2 regions of the Aneurinibacillus uraniidurans genome follow, and region 1 is predicted to be linked to the other one. Evidence: a T-box and tRNA genes for the amino acid it is inferred to sense, from the RefSeq annotation. Region 1 holds a T-box; the other holds one or more tRNA genes.
The links. The T-box of region 1 lies ahead of PO771_RS03830 (valine--tRNA ligase). A T-box ahead of a tRNA ligase gene usually reads a tRNA of that ligase, here a tRNA-Val.

Region 1 (11,330 bases):
GGGGCGTTTTCGCTCTCGTTTATTTTCTCGCTTATGTATCTGGTAGAAGATCGGATGTTGAAGCAGAAGATGTGGAACAAGTGGTTACATCGTCTCCCCGGGCTGGGCTTGCTTGATTTATATTCGTATCGGCTGAACATGGCAGGTGTTCCGCTGTTATTGCTAGCCATCATTTTGGGCGCGATCTGGGCGCACCTCAAAGTAGCGGGAGATTTTTGGATTGACCCGAAGGTATTGATGTCTATCGGTGTGTTAATTGCCTATTCGCTGTATTTATACCAGAGAGTCACATATGGTTGGGGAGGACGCAAACTTTCCCTCTGGAATGTGGGAGCGTTTATGCTTGTTCTTATAAACTATCTAATTTCTGGTTCTGTATCTTCATTTCATCAGTGGCTTTAGAAAGGACTGTGACCAACATGAGAAAAATTATTGTAGGTTCTCGCCAGAGTGCACTTGCGCTTACGCAGACAAACTGGGTAATTGAGCAGTTGAAAAGTTTCGGACTTCCCTTTGAATTTGAGATTAAAAAGATTGTAACCAAGGGAGACCGAATTCTTGATGTAACGCTGTCGAAAGTAGGCGGCAAAGGATTGTTTGTTAAAGAAATTGAACAAGCTCTTTTAGACGGGGAAATCGATCTAGCCGTGCACAGCATGAAAGATATGCCAGCAGAGCTGCCGGAAGGGCTTATGGTCGGCTGTGTACCGAAGCGTGTGGATGCACGGGATGTATTGATTAGTGAAGACGGGAAGACGCTTGCCGAACTACCGGGTGGCTCGATTGTAGGGACAAGCAGTTTGCGGCGTGCTGCTCAGTTAAAAGCACAGCGCCCAGACCTTGTTATTAAACCGATTCGCGGCAACATCGACACACGTATACGCAAACTAAAAGAGGAAGATTTCTCTGCGATCATCCTGGCCGCAGCAGGGCTTGAACGTATGCAGTGGAACGGGGAAATCACGGAATTTCTGCCGATTGAAAAAAGTCTTCCGGCTGTTGGGCAGGGCGCGCTAGGGATTGAATGTCGGGAGAATGATGCGGACGTTCGCAACTTGCTAGCACGCTTGCATGATGAAGCAACAGGCAAAGCGACTGAGGCAGAGCGAGCTTTTCTAAGAACGATTGAGGGAAGCTGTCAGGTACCGGTTGCGGCATATGCAACGATGGAAGGGAATCGGATCACATTGACTGGGCTGGTAGCAGATTCGGAAGGGACAATCGTTCTGAAAGAAACGATGAGCGGTGAGAGTCCAGAAGAGATCGGACATATGCTTGCTGCTCGTCTAAAAGAGCAGGGAGCTGCGGATATTTTAGCGCGTATCCAGCAGGCGAATGAATCATGAAACCGGGCGATCCGCTAGCAGGACGGCGCATTGTTGTCACGCGTGCGGCTCATCAGGCGCATGATTTTAGTATGCGTATTGAGAAGCTTGGCGGTACCGCGATTGCTTGTCCGGTGATTCGTACCGTACCGCCGGCTGATTCTCGTCTGATTGATGAAGCCTTACAGAAGCTTGACTCCTTTGACTGGTTGTTTTTTACCAGTGTAAATGGGGTCGCTTTTTTCTTTGCTAGACAGGAGCAGTTAGGGCTAACCCAGATTCCCCTTCCGCCACGTATTGTAGCCGTTGGTTCGAAAACCGCAGCAGCACTTGAGGCGCGAGGGATTCCGATCTATCATATGCCAGATAAATTTACGGCAGAGCATCTTGTCGCCTCGCTAGCCGGTGTGATTCGTCCCGGCGATAAGGTGCTGCTTGCCCGGGCTCGTATTGGACGCGCTGTCTTGCCGGAAGGGCTTGTAAGACTCGGAGCGGAAGTGACAGATGCCGCTGTGTATGATACGGTAAAAGCGAAGGAAAATATAACCGAGCTTGTTCGACTGCTGCATGCCGGACAAATCGATATGATTACATTCACCAGTCCGTCTACGGTGCGAAATTTGCTATCCGAACTAGATGAGTCGACACGTGAGGCACTTGCTGGTGTGAAGCTTGCTGTCATTGGACCAGTGACAGCCGAAGCAGTACAAGCAGCCGGACTTCCCGTTCATGTGATGCCGTCTGAATACAGCATCGATGGGCTGCTGGATGCAATGATTCACTATACCGGATGGAACTGATAAAAGGAGGAACAGCAGATGACCGCTTATTTTCAACGTCACCGTCGCCTGCGCACAACAGCGGCGATGCGCAATCTTGTACGTGAAACGTATCTTCATACGAACGATTTGATTTATCCGATTTTTACAGTAGAAGGCGAGAATATAAAGCATGAAATCCCGTCAATGCCAGGGGTATTCCATTATTCACTTGATCGCCTGGAAGAAGAAATTCAAGAAGTTGTTGAGTTAGGCATCCAGTCTGTTATTCTGTTCGGCGTTCCGAATGAGAAAGATGCGTGCGGTTCACAGGCGTATGCGGAGAATGGAATTGTGCAGCAGGCGACACGCAAGGTGAAGCAGTGGGCACCGCACCTTGTTACAATGGCTGATACGTGCCTATGTCAGTATACGGATCACGGTCATTGTGGAATGATTCACAATGAATATGTTGATAATGATTCTTCACTTGAAATTTTAGTGAAAACAGCTGTTTCACAAGCGCAGGCAGGTGCAGATGTAATCGCACCATCGAATATGATGGATGGATTCGTCGCTGCAATTCGCCAGGGTCTTGATGAGGCAGGGTTCGTTAATGTACCGATCATGTCGTATGCCGTAAAATACGCATCTCAGTTTTATGGTCCGTTCCGTGATGCGGCGCACTCTACTCCACAGTTTGGTGACCGTAAAACGTATCAGATGGATCCGGCTAATCGCTTAGAGGCGATGCGCGAAGCAGCATCTGACGTGGCAGAAGGCGCTGACATGCTGATGGTAAAACCGGCGCTTGCTTATATGGACATCATTCGTGAAGTGAAGGATAACTTTGATCTTCCAGTAGCAGCGTACAACGTAAGTGGAGAATACGCGATGATCAAAGCGGCAGCACAGCGAGGCTGGGTAGATGAGAAGGGCATTACGCTTGAGATGCTAACTGGCCTAAAACGTGCGGGTGCAGATATGATTCTTACGTATTCCGCAAAAGACGCGGCACGCTGGTTAAAAGAACAGAACTAGGAACGAACAGGAGGATGCGGCATGCATAAAGGATATGAAAAATCAGTAGCAAGCTTTGCGGAAGCGAAAAAATATATGCCAGGCGGTGTAAATAGCCCGGTACGTGCTTTTAAATCAGTTGGCATGAATCCGGTCTATATGGAGCGCGGTATGGGCTCTAAAATTTACGATGTGGACGGGAATGAATACATAGATTATGTTGGTTCCTGGGGACCACTTATTCTAGGTCATTGTCATCCAACTGTTCAGCAGGCATTGCAGGAAACACTTGCACACGGCGTAAGCTATGGGGCACCAACTGTGCTGGAGACAGAGATGGCTAAGCTTGTATGCGATATCGTACCATCTGTGGAAGTAGTTCGTATGGTGAACTCGGGAACAGAAGCGACGATGAGTGCGTTGCGTTTGGCACGCGGCTATACAGGACGCGATAAAATTATGAAATTTGAAGGCTGCTACCACGGTCATGGCGATAGCCTTTTGATTAAAGCAGGTTCTGGTGTTGCTACGCTTGGTTTGCCGGACAGCCCAGGTGTTCCATCATCCGTTGCAACGCATACGATTACGGTGCCGTATAATGATCTAGAAAGTGCTAAGCTAGCATTTGAAAAATTTGGTCATGAGCTGGCAGCGGTTATTGTTGAGCCGGTTGCGGGTAACATGGGGATCGTTCCTCCAGTTCCGGGCTTCCATGAAGGCTTGCGCGAGCTGACTACAGAATACGGTGCGCTGCTCATTTTTGATGAAGTAATGACAGGCTTCCGTGTTCATCGTGGCTGTGCGCAGTCACGTTTTGGTATTACACCGGATTTGACAACGATGGGGAAAGTAATCGGCGGCGGACTTCCGGTTGGAGCTTATGGTGGTAAGGAAGAAATTATGCGCCAGATTGCACCGGATGGTCCAGTCTATCAGGCAGGTACACTATCTGGTAATCCATTAGCGATGGCTGCCGGATTTGCTACGCTGACGGAACTTGGTAAGCCAGGTGTATACGAGAGACTTGAAGACATCGGGGCTCGCCTTGAAGAAGGATTTGCAGCTAATGCGAAAGAAGTAGGGATTCCGGTGCAGTTGAACCGCGTGGGCTCTATGCTCGGCGTGTTCTTTGCAGAGCAGCCGGTTGTAAATTATGAAACAGCCAAAGCATCTGATATGGACCGATTCGCAAAATACTTCCGTCTGATGATGGATCAAGGCATTTCTTTACCACCGTCTCAGTTCGAAGGAATGTTCCTTTCAACCGCTCATACGGACGAAGATATTGAGCGGACAATTGAAGCGAATTACAAGGCGCTCAAACAGTTGTAAATAGAATATGAATAAAAGGAGAGGGATGTATGCCCCCTCCTTTTTTACTACCCAAAAATTAGTATTGAATTATTTGTGAATTATTTCACTTCCCTATTTATTAATACTAGAAAGTATGGGAAGATAAAGAAAGAAATGCACACCTAGAAGTCTCTCATCTTGCTAGACTTCAATGCCTTCATACTTATCCAACACATTATAAAAGGGAGAGTTGCGAATGAAGAAACATGTTGTCTTTTTCGAAGTCGTAGGAGGAACGGATAAAGGACCGGATGGACACCGTGCCGATACAATGCCAATGGTGAAATCGCTTGAAGCGCGGGGCTGGACTGCTGAAGTAATTTTTTATTCCGATGAGCAAAAAGATGAGATTTTTGAACAGGTAGTCAAGTCAGCGGATGCGTATGTCAGCCGCATCAATCCAGGAAACTTAAAAAGCGAAGCAATGTATTTCCAGATGCTGCGTGACCTGTGCGAGAATGGTGTGAAAGGGATGCCGCATCCAGATGCAATGGTTGGATACGGTGCCAAAGATGCGCTTGTCAAACTGCGCGAAACACCGCTTGTACCGGAAGACACATATGCCTACTACGACATCGAATCCTTCAAGGAGAACTTCCCGAAGGCGCTTGTGAATGGTGAACGCGTTCTTAAGCAAAACCGGGGATCGACCGGGGAAGGAATTTGGCGCGTGCAGTTAGTTAGTGAGATTGGTGACGCTTCTGAAGTACCACTCACAGCAACCGTTCGCTGCACAGAAGCAAAAGACAACCATGTGGAAGAGCACGACCTTGCATCATTCATGACGTTCTGTGAGCAATATATTGTAGGAGATAATGGCATGCTGGTAGATATGCCATTCCTGCCGCGCATTAAGGAAGGCGAGATTCGCCTGTTGATGCTGAACAAGACACCGGTTAATGTTGTGCATAAGAAACCGGCTGATAGTGCAGATGCCTTCTCGGCGACACTGTTCTCTGGAGCACAGTATCGCTACGATGAGCCAGAAGATTGGGCAGATCTGGTTCATTCGTTCATGTCAACGCTGCCGATGATTACGGAGCGTTTGGGTGGATATGATCTGCCACTAATTTGGACAGCCGATTTTATTCTAGATACAGATGAGAATGGTAGCGATACGTATATTCTTGGTGAAATGAACTGTTCCTGCGTAGGTTTCACATCGCAGCTTTCTCTGAGTGAGAATGTAGCAGATGAGATCATTAGCATTTTGACGCAGACAGAAGCGGTGGAACAATAATCATATAAACAAAGGACATGGTGCAGGGTATTATCGCATCGTGTCCTTTTTTTCTTGTAATATCCACCTTTCCTTCTCTATATATTTTACAGAAAGCATTACGAGAAGGGAGGAAATACGTATCATGCAGAACAATCGCGAATCCGTTCTGGCATTTCCGGTACAGCATTCGATCTTTATTCCCCAGGATCAGAATGAGATCGAGCAGATCGATGAAATAGAATTAACGCCGCATATTCAGATTGAAGAAGTAGTGGATGAAGTCATTATTTCCGGGTATTTGAAGCTTGAAGGTACGTACGCAGGACGTCCACCTAAGTTCCCTGATATTCCCCAAAATGAGAGCGGCGTTCCACTGACGGGATACGTCGATTCTGTTGTGTTTAATCCATTTGCGATGGACCCGAATGATTTCCCATCAGAAAGCGAAACGACTCCGTTTGAACAGAAAATTCCGGTTCATATTCGGATTGCTCGCGATAAGATTAGCGCAATGGACGACTTATATGCCACGATTTCTGCATTTGATTATGAAATTCAATCTGCTAGAAAACTGATGATTACCGCTGAGCTTGCCCTAAACGGAATCAGACAGGTCATTACTCGACAGCCTAAAACCGAGACTGAAGCGATCCCGACATCGTTTGAGTATACGCTTCCGGTGCAGGATACAGAAGAGGAGAAGTCATGGGCGCAACAACAGGGCGAGATTGAAGAAGTTGCTTTAGAAGATGAGGCTGTTCCTGTACCAGAGATTGAGTTAGTAGCGGCAGAGGAATCAACTGAAGAGACGATAGAAGAACTACAAGTGGCGTCTGATCCAGACCCGGTCCTGCAGATGGAACCTGTTTCGGCGGAGATGATTCAGCCTCCCGTACAGGAAGAAGAGGAAGCAATAGAAGAGAAGCAGGAAATAGTGCCGGAGCCGATTTCGTTCACACCGCAACCAGCCCCTGAACCAATTCAGGAAACTGCCCTTGAGATAAAAGTAAATCCAGAACCTGATCGAGCAGAAGCTATTGCGGATGTATCGCCTGAATTAGTAAAAGAAGTAAAGCAGGAGCAGGATGAAGTCAAACCTGTGTCAGATAATAAAATAGCTGTGCAAAGAGAGGAAGAACAGGCACGTAAAGAAAAGGAAATAGGGGAGAAAAAGCCGGAGCCAGCGTCAAAAGTAGAGCCAGAGCCAAAAACGGAGCTAGAACCAAAAGCAGAGCGTGACCCAGAACTGAATGAAAATTCGGAGCGAGAAGTAGAGCGAGAGCCTGAGCCCGAACTTGAAGTTAATGAGGAGCCGGAGGAGGCAAAGGTATCGATTACGCTTAAAGGAACGAAGCGTGATCCGGTAACAGTGACAACGGGACTTTTATCATCCGTTGCAGAAGCTGCAGAAGCAGAAAAGCGTGCAGAGGAAGTGCAGGCGATTGAAAATGCAGCGAGTGAGCAGGAGATAGAGGTTCAGACAGCAGAAGAGAAAAAAGCCCGTGCTGTACGGGAAGATGCCCTGTACTTGACGAATTTCATGAACAAAACGGAAGAGACATTTACTCGCCTGAAGATGTGCATTGCACAGAAAGATGAGACGCTTGAAGAAATTGCCGAGCGTTACAGCATTACGGCCGCAGAAGTAGCGGAAGCGAATGGTCTGCATACGAATACTACTGTAGCCAGAGGGCAAGTGTTGTATATTCCTGTGCGAAGATAGCGTGGAAGGGGAGGGGAAGGTGAATCTGCATGCAGAAATTTTCCGCAGTCATCTCGAAGAATACCCCTTTACTATTGACGAAGTAAAACAGGCAGACGGCGGATGGTTAATTCAGACAGATAGGGGCTGTAAGGCGGTGCTTTACTGTCCAGATGAAAACTTGCTGCGCTGGTCACACAGCTGGCGCGAGCATCTTGTCCGGACAGGATTTCGTTCCGTTCAGCGGTACTTGGCCACCCGTTCTGGTGCGCACTGGATTACGGATAGCATTGGGTGCTGTGCACTATTTGACTGGTGGGAAGAAAAGGGAAGCTGGCTCGATGACCATCAGCTACGACAGGAAGGATATCGGATTATCGGGCAGGTTCTCGGGCAGATTCATGCGTTTTTTGATGAGAGGACGGTTTACTATCGTGGGCGCTACCGTAAAAAAGGAATGATCACAGCTACTCGCCTCCATAGTGCATCACGGAACATTCAGGCGGTGATCAATAAACTTGTCTCGGAGCCGTCTACAAAAGATATACGGTGGCTTATATATAACATTACACGCAGCAGCGAACGAGTACGGTGGGCAGAAGTGCTGTACAAAGAAAGCGGAGTAGAAGAAGAGGTTCTCCCGCTTTCGTTCGCTTTTGTGGATCTGTCCTCACTCGTGTACTGGGAAGGGGAATGGTACGTAACAGGACTGCACAATCCAGTGCTTGTACCGCGTCATGAGGACACCGTATCGTTGTTGGAGCAAATCATCATGTACGATGGGATGGAGAGCGTTGCGGTATTTCTCGATGCGTACTTTGCACAGCGTATGATGACGGAAGCGGAGTGGAATTACGTCGAGGCGCTGCTTGCGTATCCATATGCCGTGCTTGCGGCAATGGAAGAACCGTTTCAGCCAGACCTATACGAACGGGTACGAGATGCTCTTACGAAACAGGTACAGCGGGAGCAGTTGCTTGGTGAGATACATCGAAGGCATCAGGAGATGGGCTGATGGAGTGGATCCGTCATATTTTATATGAATATGATCTTACGTTGTCTGCCATAGAAGCGGAAGGGCATCATGTTTGGAAAGTGCAAACGAACCGGGGAATGTTTCGATTGAGTCGGCAAATGGAAGCGGAGGAACAGCTTGTCTTTACGAGTGGCTGGCTGCAGCGGTTGCGGCAGTCAGGTATTCGAAGTGTCATTCCATATAGCGTAACCAAGTATGGAGAATCAGTCGTTTCAAGCGCAGATAGCCGGTATATTTTACAGCCCTGGATACAGCCGGTCTGCTCTGTGCGGGATGTTTCTGGCTGGGAACGGCAGTTGATGCGTCAGCTTGGACGGATTCATCAGGCCAGCGCAGCTGCCGCTCGGGAGGCAGGTACGATTGGACTGACACCGTCTGTTGTCCAGAAGCGATGGCTAGACGGAATGAATGCTGTACGGGAGCTGGCTCATCAATATACCCGTCATCAGAAGGGGGGAGCGTTCGGCTTACTTGTATGCGAAAGTGAATCGTACGTGATTTCGCTGGTGGAACGAGCAGTTGAACGGCTGGGGCATACGATATCGAATCTGATAGCGGACGAAAAGCTTCCCCACGTGCTTTGCCATGGACGTTTGCGTTCTCACTATGTTCTGGTGGCGGGACAGGACCGGCGGCATTTATATCTCACAGGATTTGAGCGGGCGGGGTATGATGGGGCGGTGCGTGATCTGACCGTTTGTGTGCGGCATTGTGGAGACGATGTGGATTGGAACGTACGACTTGGTCGTCGCTGGTTGGCTGCGTATGAAGCAGAACGACAGCTATCAGAGGCAGAACGACAGCTTCTTTCCTGTTATTTATTGTATCCAGAACCGATGATGAGGGCGGCGAAAAGCTGTCTGGATACAGCGAAAGTGGGTCGCTCAGAAATGGGGAGATGGATGCACATATGGCGCAGGCATCTTCCTCGCCTGTTTGCTATGCAGCAGTTTGCCTTCGAAATTATAGAGAAGTAGGCCGCTCCTCGTCGGGATGCGGCCTATAGCCAGTCAAGCAGCACCGCGGCATATAGTAAAGAAAGAAGCGCAAGCAGAACGACGTCGACAGAAGTGGGAAGAATCACAGTGCGCACGAATTGAAATACGATGAACGGTACGAGCAGCTGCAGGGCGCCAAAGCGGATTTTGAGGTACCAGGGGTGACAGCGCCAGCGGCCTTTCCACATGAGGACACCTTCTTTCAGAGGAGCTAGTTAGTTTTAATATACGCAGCAACCCAGGAAGAGTGCATAAAACCGCAAGGCGTGTATTGACTATTTCTAGACGAACTGGGTACAATGGATAATGCATGTAAAGTGAATACGCAGCAGGTGTTGAAAGGGAAGAGTATATCATGATGCCATACCAGAGAGCGGACCAAAGGTGGAAGGCCGCATGGATGTAATGATAGAAGGTAGCCCTGGAGCCGTGTGCCCGAACGATTCGAGTAGGGCATACCGGGTTTTACCCGTTATCGTGATGGAAGAGAGTTCGCACGCTCGCCTATGTACAGGTGTTGTGTGAACTAACAAAGGTGGTACCGCGAGATACGCTCCTCGTCCTTTGCAGGATGAGGGGCTTTTTTATTTTTAGAAAGAAGAAGCAGGAGGTTATGTATAGATGTCAAATGAGCAAAACGAATTGCAAATGCCAACTAAATATGAGCCGAAACAGACGGAAGCAAAATGGTATCCGTACTGGCGCGACAATGGCTATTTCAAAGCGGAACGCAATCCAGAGAAAAAGCCATTCACCATCGTAATCCCGCCGCCAAATGTTACGGGGAATCTACATATCGGCCATGCGCTGAATAACACATTACAAGACATTATGATTCGCTTCAAGCGCATGCAAGGCTATGATGCGCTCTGGCTGCCTGGGATGGACCATGCCGGAATCGCAACACAGGCACGTGTAGAAGGAAAACTGCGCGAAGAAGGCATCAGCCGTCATGATCTTGGTCGTGAGAAATTCGTGGAGAAAGTATGGGATTGGAAAGAACATTACGCGAGTATCATCCGCGAGCAGTGGACCAAAATGGGGCTGTCGCTTGATTACAGCCGCGAGCGTTTTACGCTTGATGAAGGACTGTCTCGTGCAGTGCGTGAAGTGTTCATTCGCCTGTATGAAAAAGGTTTAATCTACCGCGGTAAATACATTATCAACTGGGATCCGGCTACTCGCACAGCGCTCTCAGACATTGAAGTAGAATACAAAGATGTACAGGGTGCGCTCTATCACCTGCGCTATCCGCTTGTAGATGGAAGTGGGTATATCGAAGTCGCAACAACTCGTCCAGAAACAATGCTTGGCGATACGGCTGTTGCGGTGCATCCAGAAGATGAACGCTATCAAAATCTGATCGGCAAAAAAGTTGTCGTACCGTTCGTTGGACGCGAAATTCCAATTGTAGCAGACGACTATGTCGACCGCGAATTCGGAAGCGGTGCCGTAAAAATCACGCCAGCCCACGACCCGAACGACTTCGAGCTTGGTCTGCGTCACGACCTGCCGCAAATTCTTGTCATGGATGAATCCGGCAAAATGAACGAAAATGCGGGCACATATCAAGGACAGGACCGCTTCGAGTGTCGCAAAAACATCGTGCGTGACATGCAGGAGCAGGGTATTTTGTTCAAAATCGAAGAGCACATGCATTCGGTTGGTCACAGTGAGCGCAGCGGCGCGGTTGTCGAGCCGTATCTGTCTACTCAGTGGTTCGTAAAAATGGGGCCGTTGGCAGAACGGGCGATTGAAGCACAGAAGTCCCAAACAGGTGTGCAGTTCGTACCAGATCGTTTCGAAAAAATTTACCTGCACTGGATTGAGAACGTACGTGACTGGTGTATTTCACGTCAGCTCTGGTGGGGCCATCGTATCCCGGCATGGTACTGCGAATGCGGCGAGATGACCGT
Region 2 (11,330 bases), 290 kb from region 1:
AGTGGCACAATGCGGGCTCCCCTGTCACAAAATATATCCCGTGCTGGCAAGTAGCACATCTCCGGCACTCCGATCACATCACCTGGTTTTATAAACTGATCCGCAAGCAGCCACAGCGCCTGCTGTGTACCATTTACCATGCAAATCGACTCCACATCTGCCCACATCCCGCGTCCAGCCATCATTCCTTGAATCTTTTCGCGCAGATTTATAAGTCCGAACGGATCCGCTTTCTCCTGCGAAAACGTTTGCTCAAATACCTCCCCCATCGCCTGCTTCCACGCACGCATAAATCGTGTATCCGCAGGCGTAGGCGATATGCCAGAGACCGGAATCAAATCAGGCGTCTGCCGATGTAACCGCACTTGCTCCATTAATCCACCTCGTGCTTCCACATGCTTCGGTGGCAGCATAATCAGCGAATTTGGCAGTGCATGAGATACGACTGTACCGTGGCGCGGACGACTCTCAATCCAGCCATCATCTTTGAGGATTCGGTACGCTTTTTGTGCGGTTTCCATGCTCACACCAAGACTCGCTGCCAGTTCACGCACGGATGGAAGTGACTGACCCGCCGTAAGCCGCCTAGTGCGAATGGCTCCAAGTAATTGTTCTGCTATTTGTTCTGCTAGCGGAACAGAACTTCTACGTCGCAGCTGAAAATACGGGATTGACAACGTTCTTCCTCCTCTTTATACTCGTAAAAATTTGCGTGCATTGTTCTGGTACATTCACATTAGCAGAACAATTCGCCCGCTACAACCTATCATTCAAGGAGGAATTCCATATGAAACACCCGCACTCATCTACTATGCCATCTATGCGTCGCTCGCAAAAGGATCTGCAGGACACCGCCCAGATTGATGCTTGTCTCACCGCTTCTCGCACAGGTTTTCTCGGCCTGCAAGACGAACATGGTACATACGTTGTTCCGCTCAACTTTACCTGGAATAACGGCCATATTTATTTTCATGGCAGTCAGGGTGGCCGGAAATTCGAGGCATTGGACACGAACATAGACACACTCTGCTTTACCGTTGTTGAAGACTGGGGCACGATTGCACATCCTGTCCCTGCCCATACCGGCACCGCTTATCGCAGTGTCATGGTGTTCGGATGCCCGGAGCGTGTGGTAGACCTTACAGAAGCAACCGCCGCCATGCAGGCGATGCTTGATAAATACGTGCCCGGCTACTACAATAACGCGCTCGCTTCCGCTCATGTAGATGGGTATCGCTCCAGTATGGGGAGCCCGACACTTGTCTACCGCCTTACCCCTGTCCATATCTCAGGCAAGACGGTCCCACGCAACGAGGAAAACATGTTTTATCCAGGGCGAACAATTGGATCGAATGTATAAATTCACAAAGCCGAGCATAAAAATGCTTGGCTTTTATGGTACACTTATCCTTTGCAAAACGTTTTTTTTCGAAGGAGGAACTTACGATTGGAAGGAAAGACTCAGCACTTACAAAAAACATTAAAACTCTGGCAAATCGTATTCATCGGCCTCGGCTACATGGCACCGATGGCTGTTTTCGATACATACGGTATTGTTTCGGACGAGACCGGTGGGCATGTACCGATGGCATACGTGCTGACACTTGTCGCGATTTTATTTACCGCAGCTAGCTATGGCAAGATGGTACGGGTATATCCGAATGCCGGATCAGCTTATACATATACACAGAAAACCATGCATCCGTATTTAGGCTTTCTTGTCGGCTGGGCAGCACTGCTTGACTACATATTTCTACCGATGATCAATGCCCTGCTAACTAAAATTTATCTATCTACCGCATTCCCAAACGTACCTGGCTGGATATGGATTGTTGGATTTATCACCGTGCTTTTGCTTGTGAACCTGTCCCGCGTAACGATTACAGTATCGATTAATGCCATTCTTGTTTTATTCCAGTTTCTTGTCTGCATTCTGTTCGCTACGCTCGCTATTCGCGGCTTGCTGAACAAAGGAGAGCACCTCTTCTCGATGCAGCCATTTTATGCACCTGATATGCAAGCAGCAGCTCTTCTGTCAGGTGCATCGATTCTCTGTTTTGCTTTTCTTGGATTCGACGCTGTTACCACACTGTCAGAAGAAACACCAAATCCGCGTCAAACGATTCCACGCGCTGTGTTTCTCGCCGCACTTATCGGTGGTGTGCTGTTTACGACTGTCTCATATTTTACCCAGCTGTTGTTCCCGGACATTTCCGTGTTTCATGATCCGGAAGCAGCATCTCCCGAAATCGCATTGACAATTGGCGGCACATTATTCCAGGCTATCTTTCTGGCAGCAGCTCTTACTTCAACACTTGCCTCTGGTATCGCATCAAGTGTAAGCGCATCTCGTCTGCTTTATGCCATGGGACGTGACCGCGTGCTACCAGAACGAATCTTCGGCTATGTACATCCACGCCTTGGTGTTCCTGTGTATAATGTAGTCCTTATTGGCCTGACATCGCTAACAGCACTGTTCCTAGATTTGATTACTGCTACATCCTTTATTAACTTTGGTGCTTTGACGGCGTTTACGTTCGTTAATCTATCGGTTATCGTGCACTATATGGTACGCCGTAAAGAACGCAACTGGAAAGCCGTGCTAAACTATACGGCACTGCCCCTGATCGGAATTAGCTTCATCGGCTTTATCTGGGCGCATCTGGATGCCAAGTCAGTGATGCTCGGTCTTGCCTGGAGTACGCTCGGATTGCTGTATCTCGTCTATATGACGAAAGCATTCCGACATAAACCGCCGCAGTTTCATTTTGAAGAAGCAGAGTCCATACAGTAGCTATCTTTTTATACGATGGGTTGATTGCCTTGAAAGGAAAGAAGAAAGGGTGGTTTTATGCGTACCATATTTGATACCCATTTGCATATCATTGATCCCCGTTTTCCTTTACTAGAAAATCAAGGATTTTTACCGAATCCTTTTACCTGCCAAGACTATCTAAATAATGTGCAGGATCTACATAGTAAAGGGGGTGCAATAGTATCTGGCTCGTTTCAAGGATTTGACCAATCTTATTTGATTGACTCCCTACAAAAACTCGGTGTGAATTTTGTTGGTGTAACTCAATTGCCTCATGATACATCGGATGAAGAAATCATAAAACTTGATAACTATGGTGTTAGAGCAATTCGTTTTAATGTCAAGCGAGGAGGCTCAGAAGATATATCTCGTTTAGACTACTTTGCAAGAAGGGTGTATGAGTTAGTAGGCTGGCACGCAGAATTATATATTGACTCTAGTTCTTTACCTGAAATTGCATCAACATTGAAAGTTCTTCCTGCTGTTTCGATAGACCATTTGGGTTTATCAAAAGAAGGATTTAAACATCTCCTAGCTTTAGTAGACAACGGTGTTAGGGTTAAAGCGACGGGCTTTGGTAGGGTTGAACTTCATGTAGAACAGGCTATCCGTTCGATTTATTCGGTAAATCCAGATGCTTTAATGTTTGGAACGGACTTACCATCAACGAGGGCAAAGAGACCGTATAATCATTCTGATATTGAACTGATTTACAACACTCTTGAAGAAGAACAAGCCGAAAATGTTTTATATAAGAATGCGATTAAATGGTATTTAAGATAACGGCTATTGCGCTAACAGGAATCGATGATTCCACACATTTAGTACACAAAAACAAAAGGAGCCTACTAGTAGGCTCCTTTTCCATTGCGTATGATGGACTCAACTGGATTCGAACCAGCGACCTCTACGATGTCAAAACCGAACACTACGTTTTTTTTATTATTTTCTCATTATTTATAGGTTCCATAAATCCAGTAATATCAAGACGTTTTCTATCTTTTACTTTTTATTATTTCTAGTTTGTTACTTATTATTATTTTTAGTTCGTAACCAATTTGTAACCATAAATCGCTCTTAAAAATAATCTAATTAAGCAAGTATAAGAAATGTTACTAATATAAAAAAATGATATACACACAAACAATTTATATCAAAATAGCATACTATAATCGAAACGAATTGAAAAAATTTTCATGAGGTGTTTACACATCTGTTATGCCTTATACAAGAAAATCAAGCATATCATCAAAACTTCATTCCCCCCCCACCATGCTATAGAAGACAAAAAAAGCCACTCATTAAGAGTAGTTAGGATTAAAAAAATCTATATCGTTTTTGAGAATAGCATCTTTGATGAATCGCTAAAGGATTTTGACTTCTATCCCTCTTATATGCGGTAGGGATTTCTTATGGGTAGAACTTCTCTTTTATTTAAGCATAATAGCCACCTTCGGACGGATAACCTTTGTTTTCCAAATAATATTTATATATCTTGCTGAACGCTCGATTTGCCATTGATTGATTCATATACTTAGATGGCAACAAACGGACAACTTCATCCATTGGTGTGTCTTTAGATATTTCCCCTGAAATCAATTTTGGAATATCTACTTCAAAAGTTCCATCAAGTTCTTTCATACATTGACCGTACTGGTATCTCGCTATTGTAGCATTGACTTCAATTAATCTAAATTCAATACAGATTGCCACGCATATTCATCTTCCTTCTGTTTCAATTAAATCCATGTTTTATCTACATGGCTTGTTACCTTCTGTAATAACGCTTTAATTCTGCAACTCGATGCTTATGATAATCACCAAAAGATGAGACATGCTCATTTAAAGTGTCCCAATTTTTATCTAAGTAAGGATTGAGTTCAGTTGTGTTGGAATCCACACCTAGACCAAGTACATACTCAAAACACTCACCGCATAAAAATTCATCAGTTTGTTCCAGAGTTAGGTCAACTGCCTGCGGTATTAAACTAAAACACTCTTCAGGCGTTAGGTCATTTGTTAAATTCTCATATAATCTGGAAAAAAACCATTCATCTTCATTTAATTTTTTTTGCCAATCAATCGTTCTTTTCAAAAATTCATCTTTAATATTAATCAAAGCTTCTTTCGTCTCCTATAAAAATGCTCTTTGATTTAACTATCGATTTCCGTTAGTTCAACAAAGTTATTATCTTTATTGTCTAGAACTAACTGTTGGTCTTTAACGCCAGATTTTTATTTATCAAACTTTGCACTGTTGTACGCCCCTTTAATTAATGGTAACACTGTTTTGAAATTGAATATTAAGTCATCAATCGTTTTTATAGGCTTAACAAAGCCTACATTGTAAACTCCCCATCTATCTTCTTCTGACTCAATACAAACTGATAAATATGGTTCTTCTTCAACTCCCCATATAATTCCCGCCCTGCTCCCATCGGGTGCTTGAACAAATCCATCTCCTGACGTACAACTCTCATCTTCCTCATAATCAAAATTAAAGTGGTCAGTGATTTCGCCATAAATATATCCATCAGTTTCTGTTTCCATCATAAGTGGAAACCCATTATATACAATTGGTTTCATATCTCACTTCACTCCTATGAACCTTTATTTAAACTCTATTATAACTACATTTTCGGTATTACCTAATTAAGTTAAACTGCCCGTTAGTTGAACAAAATCCTTGTTTTATGTATCCTTATTCCAATTAACAAACCAAGCATCTGCCACGAAATCGTTCCAGTAAAGGTAAAATCCTTTTGCTACCACTTTCCACTCACAAAACCCATTGGCTGAACCGAATATTTCATACAAATAGTATTCAAAGTGCTGTTTACAGTCAAATTTCATAATTTCCAATTCTTTGAAATTAGTACATTCGATTCGTTGTGGTATATTATCGTTGTTAAAGTATATAGCTTCATTTTTGATTGGTTCGACAAATACTAAACGACATTTATCAGTATTTTTAGCAACATCAAAGGGATTAAGCGGATGATGCGGTAGAATGTTGATTGATTCTATATCAACGGTTATTTCACCTTTATTTACCTCTATTTTTTCTACTAAGGCATCATGAAAATCCAGTAAATCAAAGTAATCAGCCGTTGTGGAATATTTCCATGTTTCCATTTCATTTTCACCGCCATAAAATTGCTCTTTCATGTATTTACTATCGTTTTGACTTGCTCTAATAGTTCATTGTATTCTTCCCAAAACTGATGGTATTGCCCTTGAAACAATTCATTATCTATGAGTTTCTTTTGGTGACCTTCATACAATTGCTTGGCTTCTATTGCGAAGGTGTAAATCTCATTAGCATAAATAGATAATGGAACTTTGATCTCTAAATTATGGAATTTAATTGAACCTTCATTTTTCTTGAAGTCTGTTAATAATACATGAGCATTTTCATGCTTGACTTGCCACCCTATATTCATTGGACAAAACATCATATAGCATCCACAATGAAAGATAAGGTACTCTTCATCCTGTATTCCCTCAACGTAATACTTTGGAATTTGGTCACATGGAAAATCTGCAACTACTGTCCTTAACAAAGCCAGTGCAGATTCAGATATATTCCATTCCCCATCTTCTTCACTTGAAATCATTAAATTTCTTACACGCAGAACTATTTCTCCATGTGAGCATAAATCTTCTGATTCGTCACCTAACCAATACTGCTTCAAGATTCTTAACTCAAATTCTTTTCCCATAAGACCCTCTCTAATATCATTAATAAAATCGTGCTTTGATTCGGTACTTAACACGTAAAGGTAATAAAGAAGCCAACCTCTATATATGACCGACTTGTTTTGAGCTTTTTTCCATTATTTCTATTGCTCATCTTGACAACTCCAATAAATTTCAGTTTGCTCATCACAATAAAAACCTTCTAAGTTACAGTAATCAACAATTTTATTTATTGTGTCTTTGTCTGAACATACCATTGAAAAGTGACTATCCCAATGAGTTGTAAATAAGATTTTATTATCGTGTGTAAAAAGGTTTAAATGTTGATTTCCAAATGGGTCATTATCCTTAACTAAATCATCAATGTACTCTAGCTTTCGTTCTGTGCAAAACTCATCTCCCACCCAGAACCAATCATGCCCCTCATTCTTTACTGCTTGTAACAATCTATTCGTCAACAACTCTGGTAGACAACCTTCTGTTGGTGGAACTAATTTCTTTTGTTCACAAGTATCTTTGATTACCTTAGCAAGGTGCTCATTTGCAAATTGCTTTCGCAACCCCAAAATCATTGTGCGTAATCCAATGTCTAACTGGCGAAAATCTCTAATACATGACAACTTTAAAAACTCTGTCCATGTAATCAATTCACATGTTCTAATAACATCATTTTTACAGGGATATGTATCTGGGTAAAATGATTCTATATCAATTGTTATTGGTTTGATGAAGGGATGAAGAAAAATAAAAACTTCATCAAAAACTCCCTTGTAAAAAGTCTTAATCGGTATATCAGCAGGAGCACAAACCGCATATCTATGTGGCTCAGGTATGACCCTTGTTTTATTCATCAAATTATCACCATCCCTTATGTAGATAAGGTGCTAAGCTTTGTTATTCAATAAAATCATTCTTCCACTATTATCTCTTTACACTATCTAAACCAAAAACAGTACACATTCTCCTATAAAGATTTACCTTACAAACTATGTACTATCTACTCACAACTAAAAGAAAATTGTCTTTCTTGACACAACGTCAGGCTGCTCTACAATTTCCGCTACCGCTTTTCTCTCCTTAAATCTGTAGTTGTTTATCCAATAAATCAAAGCATCTGCATATAACGATGTACATATAGCTGCCCCATCTCGAATAAAATTATTCTCTATCCATTTTGCTTCACCGTTTTGATACTAAAAATCAGGAGCTGGGGAATCAACCAAAGACATGATTCAACAACTACTAACGTTCCTGATGTAAAAGGTTTAAAGTAAGATTCTGTACCTTGAAGCAAGAACCTATTAAATACGAATGAACTTAAAAACGATAAGAAATTTAAAAGCAACATATTTCTAATAGATGATTGAAAAAAGGTTATTATTATAAATGCACACAACACAATAAAATAACCAATTCCTGACCCCAAATAGAAATCAGCGGACATGCCTATAAAAGTGAATGGAATAAGGAAGAAAAGAAATAATAGCCACTTCTTTCTGAACATCTACACACCACCTTACACAATAAACCAATCCTTTCATCCAATTACCATCATACCATTTATAGGAAATTTAATCAGTTGGAATTTTTGAGTTGATTGCGGGAACGGGTGTACTTCGAGCATAAGCAGGAATAAAAACATTTAAAAAAATGTAAAACACCCCCCTTTTCCGGAATTAACCCTTTAAAAAGCCAATAAAAATAAGGGTTTCTCAACCCTTTATTGTAGATAAAAGTTATATTTCATCTAGCGTCTCACAGAATGGCTTGTACACTTCAATAGAAGAACGAGACACTTAGAAATTCGGAACGTTCTATAGGCTTGCTAGGTGTCCGTTATGATGTGTTATGGCATCCGCGTCCTTTCTCCAACTAAAAAACAGCCGTTATATCAACGACTGTCCGTATTCCTTCACGACTTTGTAGAATGTATTTTTTCAGCCCTAACATGTCCATAAACTAGACAGCGGTTATCTCTTTGCTTTGCCATTTCTCATAATTGGGTCCTAGCATTTCCCTCTGTTCTTTGCTCAGTATATCCAGGTTCATTTGTGGTCTGCCCAGATGTTTCCCTTGTGCCTTCGCAACCGCAATTCCTTGTGCTGTGTCGTGTCCAGTAGCGGTATATCCAAAACCTTTATGTCGGCTTTAATATCCTGTGTGATGTACTCCCATTCTCGCTTTATCTCTTTACTGTTCCGTCCGAATCGATCAATGGACTTGGTATAAAGCAGGCCCCCTCACGCAGGCACTGCTTCAACGCTTGATACTGTTGGCGATTGAAGTCTTTTCCACTCTCTCTGTCATGAATATGTCACGTTCATTTATTCCTAGCTGCAACATCCCATACTTTTGTCTGTCTGGATTCTGATCTTTACTGGATACACGAATATAAGCGAATGTTTTCATAGTCAAAGCCCCTCTGCTACCATTTCTGTTTGCAAAGGTGTACATTTGTAAACATGAAAAAAAGCCTTATAAAATAAGGCTTTAATCTCTACTGCATATGATGGACTCAACTGGATTCGAACCAGCGACCTCTACGATGTCAACGTAGCGCTCTAACCAACTGAGCTATGAGTCCGTAAATGAATACGGATGCGGTCGGCGAGACTCGAACTCGCACGATCATAGATCACTACCCCCTCAAGATAGCGTGTCTGCCAATTCCACCACGACCGCAGGCTGTATGGAGGGAGTACCCGGATTTGAACCGGGGAATAAAGGTTTTGCAGACCTTTGCCTTACCACTTGGCTATACTCCCTTTATGCTGTTTTTTATTTCAGCGACAAGGTTCATTTTATATCAGCCAGCCTGCTCAGTCAAGAATGTTTTTAAAAATTATTAACCTATACTACCTGCAGGCCGCTACAAGCTGTTTGTTTTTCTCCCAGCTGCAAAACCGGTAATCAGAAAGCAGGAGACAAACGCTGTCACGGCCACAATGATCCCAAACATTACGCCAATCGCACGCATAAACGTGTCTTCACCTGGATAAGCCGGCTGCAAGGTCATCAGCATATACACAAATCCCAAAGCGAGCAATGCATAAAAGCTGCTTCCTACCGCACTAGCCTTAATCCGATTTCCTTTCGTCCCCTTCCACGATGCGCCAGCTACACTCCAAAACAAAAGGCTTACCACTACAGCCACCACCATAATGGTAATGTGGAAAAGTGGAACCAAAAAATACATAAGCAAATAGAGCAGAAAGCCTGTGAAGAAAAAAAGACCGGCATTTATGCCGAACAAAAATAATCCGGCTTTCCAGTGATTTTGAACCCAATCTGCCCCTTTCAACTTTTCAGCTATTTTACTGGTAGTTACTTTCGTAGCAAGTGGATTTCTCATCAGCAGTGCTACCGTACTTACGGCCACTACAAGAAAACTGATTATGACGAATGACGTTACAGGCATCCCAATGTTTGCTCCTTATTAATCAATTAATTTCCTGCCGTACAAAACAACAAAATTAAAATATTTATACATGCAATCCACATCCGAAAATCCAGCTTCTTTTAGCCAGCTAATCTGCTCTTCAAGCGTTGACATTTTATCCAGCTTCGTTCTTTCATAAGCGGACATAATTTCCTGTCTCGCCAGTCCGCTGTTCTCTACTTTTTGCTTCCAGTCTGTTTTGTAAAGCTCATCAATGTACGATGTACTGCCCAAAACTTGATCCGCATTTACGAATACGCCATCTGCCTTCAATAACGAGAAAATACGCTCATATAAATTTTTCTTCTCCATATCTGTTAAATGATGAATCGAAAGGGAAGAAATCACGACATCAAATTTTTCAGTAAAGTCATGCTTCGTATAATCATCCACAATGTATGTCACATTTGGATACTTCTCAAATCGCACTCGGGCCATTTCCAGCATTTTCTCAGAAATATCAACAAGCGTCAAGGATGCCTTCGGATATTTCTCCATTACAAAATCAGAAAGAAGCCCTGTACCCGCCCCTACATCCAGGATATTCGGAGAATCATTCGCTGTCTTGGCAGCTGAGACTGCAATGCTATAAAAATCATCAAAGCACGGAATCAACTTTTTCCGCTGCTCATCATACTTGCTTGCTATTTCATCAAATTTCGCCATAACATTCGCTCGTTTATGTTCCACCTTCTACCCCTCCACTATGTGAAATAGAACCATTTCGCTATCTTCATCCATCATAATAAAAGATGGGTCATAATCCAAATATATAGATATTATCATCGATATAACTTTTACCTATAAAAAAACGAGACCCCGGGATATCCCGGAATCTCGTTTGTCATGCAGAACTTAGAACTGGTTGCTCTGATTGCTCTGCTGATTGTTCTGCTGCGCTTTCGCAGCAGATTGCTGGTTCGCCTGACGCACTGCTTGCACATCTGTTTCGCTTGCGAACTCAGTTTCAGAATTTCCCATCTGAGAAGCTGCGTTTTGCTGACGCACCTGGTTTACGTCTGTGTTTGCTGGAGAACGTTTAGCCATTTGTATCACCTCCCCGTACTTAAGATGCTCGTTTCCTGCGAAAATAACCGCACTTTCTGTATGGGCTGCGATCAATTTTTCTTTCTGTTTTCGCGAATATTTTTTCACTTCGTATTCACGCTTAAGCGCCGTACTTTTATCCGGCAACTCTTCTACATACACCAGTACTACCGGGGTGCGACCCCGCGTGTACTTTGCCCCCTTGCCTTCGTTATGCTTGCGCAGACGGGCATAGACATCATTCGTGGAACCTGTATACAGCGTTCCGTCACAACATTGTACGATATAGACGTAATACATCCTCCCACAAATCCTTCCGTAAAACCTTTT

Region 2: it has a tRNA-Val gene. The T-box ahead of PO771_RS03830 (valine--tRNA ligase) is inferred to sense a tRNA for this amino acid. The anticodon was not compared.

What each region holds. Positions count from the first base shown of each region.
Region 1 covers NZ_CP116902.1:750,363-761,692, forward strand. Annotated here, with positions in the region: gene PO771_RS03780 (cytochrome C assembly family protein) at 1-402, shown strand, start outside; gene hemC (hydroxymethylbilane synthase) at 420-1,346, shown strand; gene PO771_RS03790 (uroporphyrinogen-III synthase) at 1,343-2,125, shown strand; gene hemB (porphobilinogen synthase) at 2,144-3,124, shown strand; gene hemL (glutamate-1-semialdehyde 2,1-aminomutase) at 3,146-4,435, shown strand; gene PO771_RS03805 (Cj0069 family protein) at 4,653-5,696, shown strand; gene PO771_RS03810 (LysM peptidoglycan-binding domain-containing protein) at 5,821-7,401, shown strand; gene PO771_RS03815 (aminoglycoside phosphotransferase/kinase family protein) at 7,421-8,395, shown strand; gene PO771_RS03820 (phosphotransferase) at 8,395-9,393, shown strand; gene PO771_RS03825 (hypothetical protein) at 9,417-9,602, opposite strand; T-box leader at 9,741-9,982, shown strand; gene PO771_RS03830 (valine--tRNA ligase) at 10,036-11,330, shown strand, end outside.
Region 2 covers NZ_CP116902.1:1,044,830-1,056,159, reverse strand. Annotated here, with positions in the region: gene PO771_RS05275 (aminotransferase-like domain-containing protein) at 1-677, opposite strand, end outside; gene PO771_RS05270 (pyridoxamine 5'-phosphate oxidase family protein) at 788-1,360, shown strand; gene PO771_RS05265 (APC family permease) at 1,448-2,794, shown strand; gene PO771_RS05260 (amidohydrolase family protein) at 2,852-3,598, shown strand; gene PO771_RS05255 (hypothetical protein) at 4,250-4,528, opposite strand; gene PO771_RS05250 (hypothetical protein) at 4,584-4,934, opposite strand; gene PO771_RS05245 (3-deoxy-8-phosphooctulonate synthase) at 5,051-5,401, opposite strand; gene PO771_RS05240 (hypothetical protein) at 5,507-5,983, opposite strand; gene PO771_RS05235 (hypothetical protein) at 5,980-6,537, opposite strand; gene PO771_RS05230 (DUF2711 family protein) at 6,658-7,365, opposite strand; tRNA gene PO771_RS05220 (tRNA-Val) at 9,025-9,098, opposite strand; tRNA gene PO771_RS05215 (tRNA-Leu) at 9,114-9,196, opposite strand; tRNA gene PO771_RS05210 (tRNA-Cys) at 9,205-9,279, opposite strand; gene PO771_RS05205 (hypothetical protein) at 9,384-9,932, opposite strand; gene PO771_RS05200 (class I SAM-dependent methyltransferase) at 9,951-10,643, opposite strand; gene PO771_RS05195 (gamma-type small acid-soluble spore protein) at 10,809-11,000, opposite strand; partial or broken gene PO771_RS05190 (GIY-YIG nuclease family protein) at 11,070-11,300, opposite strand.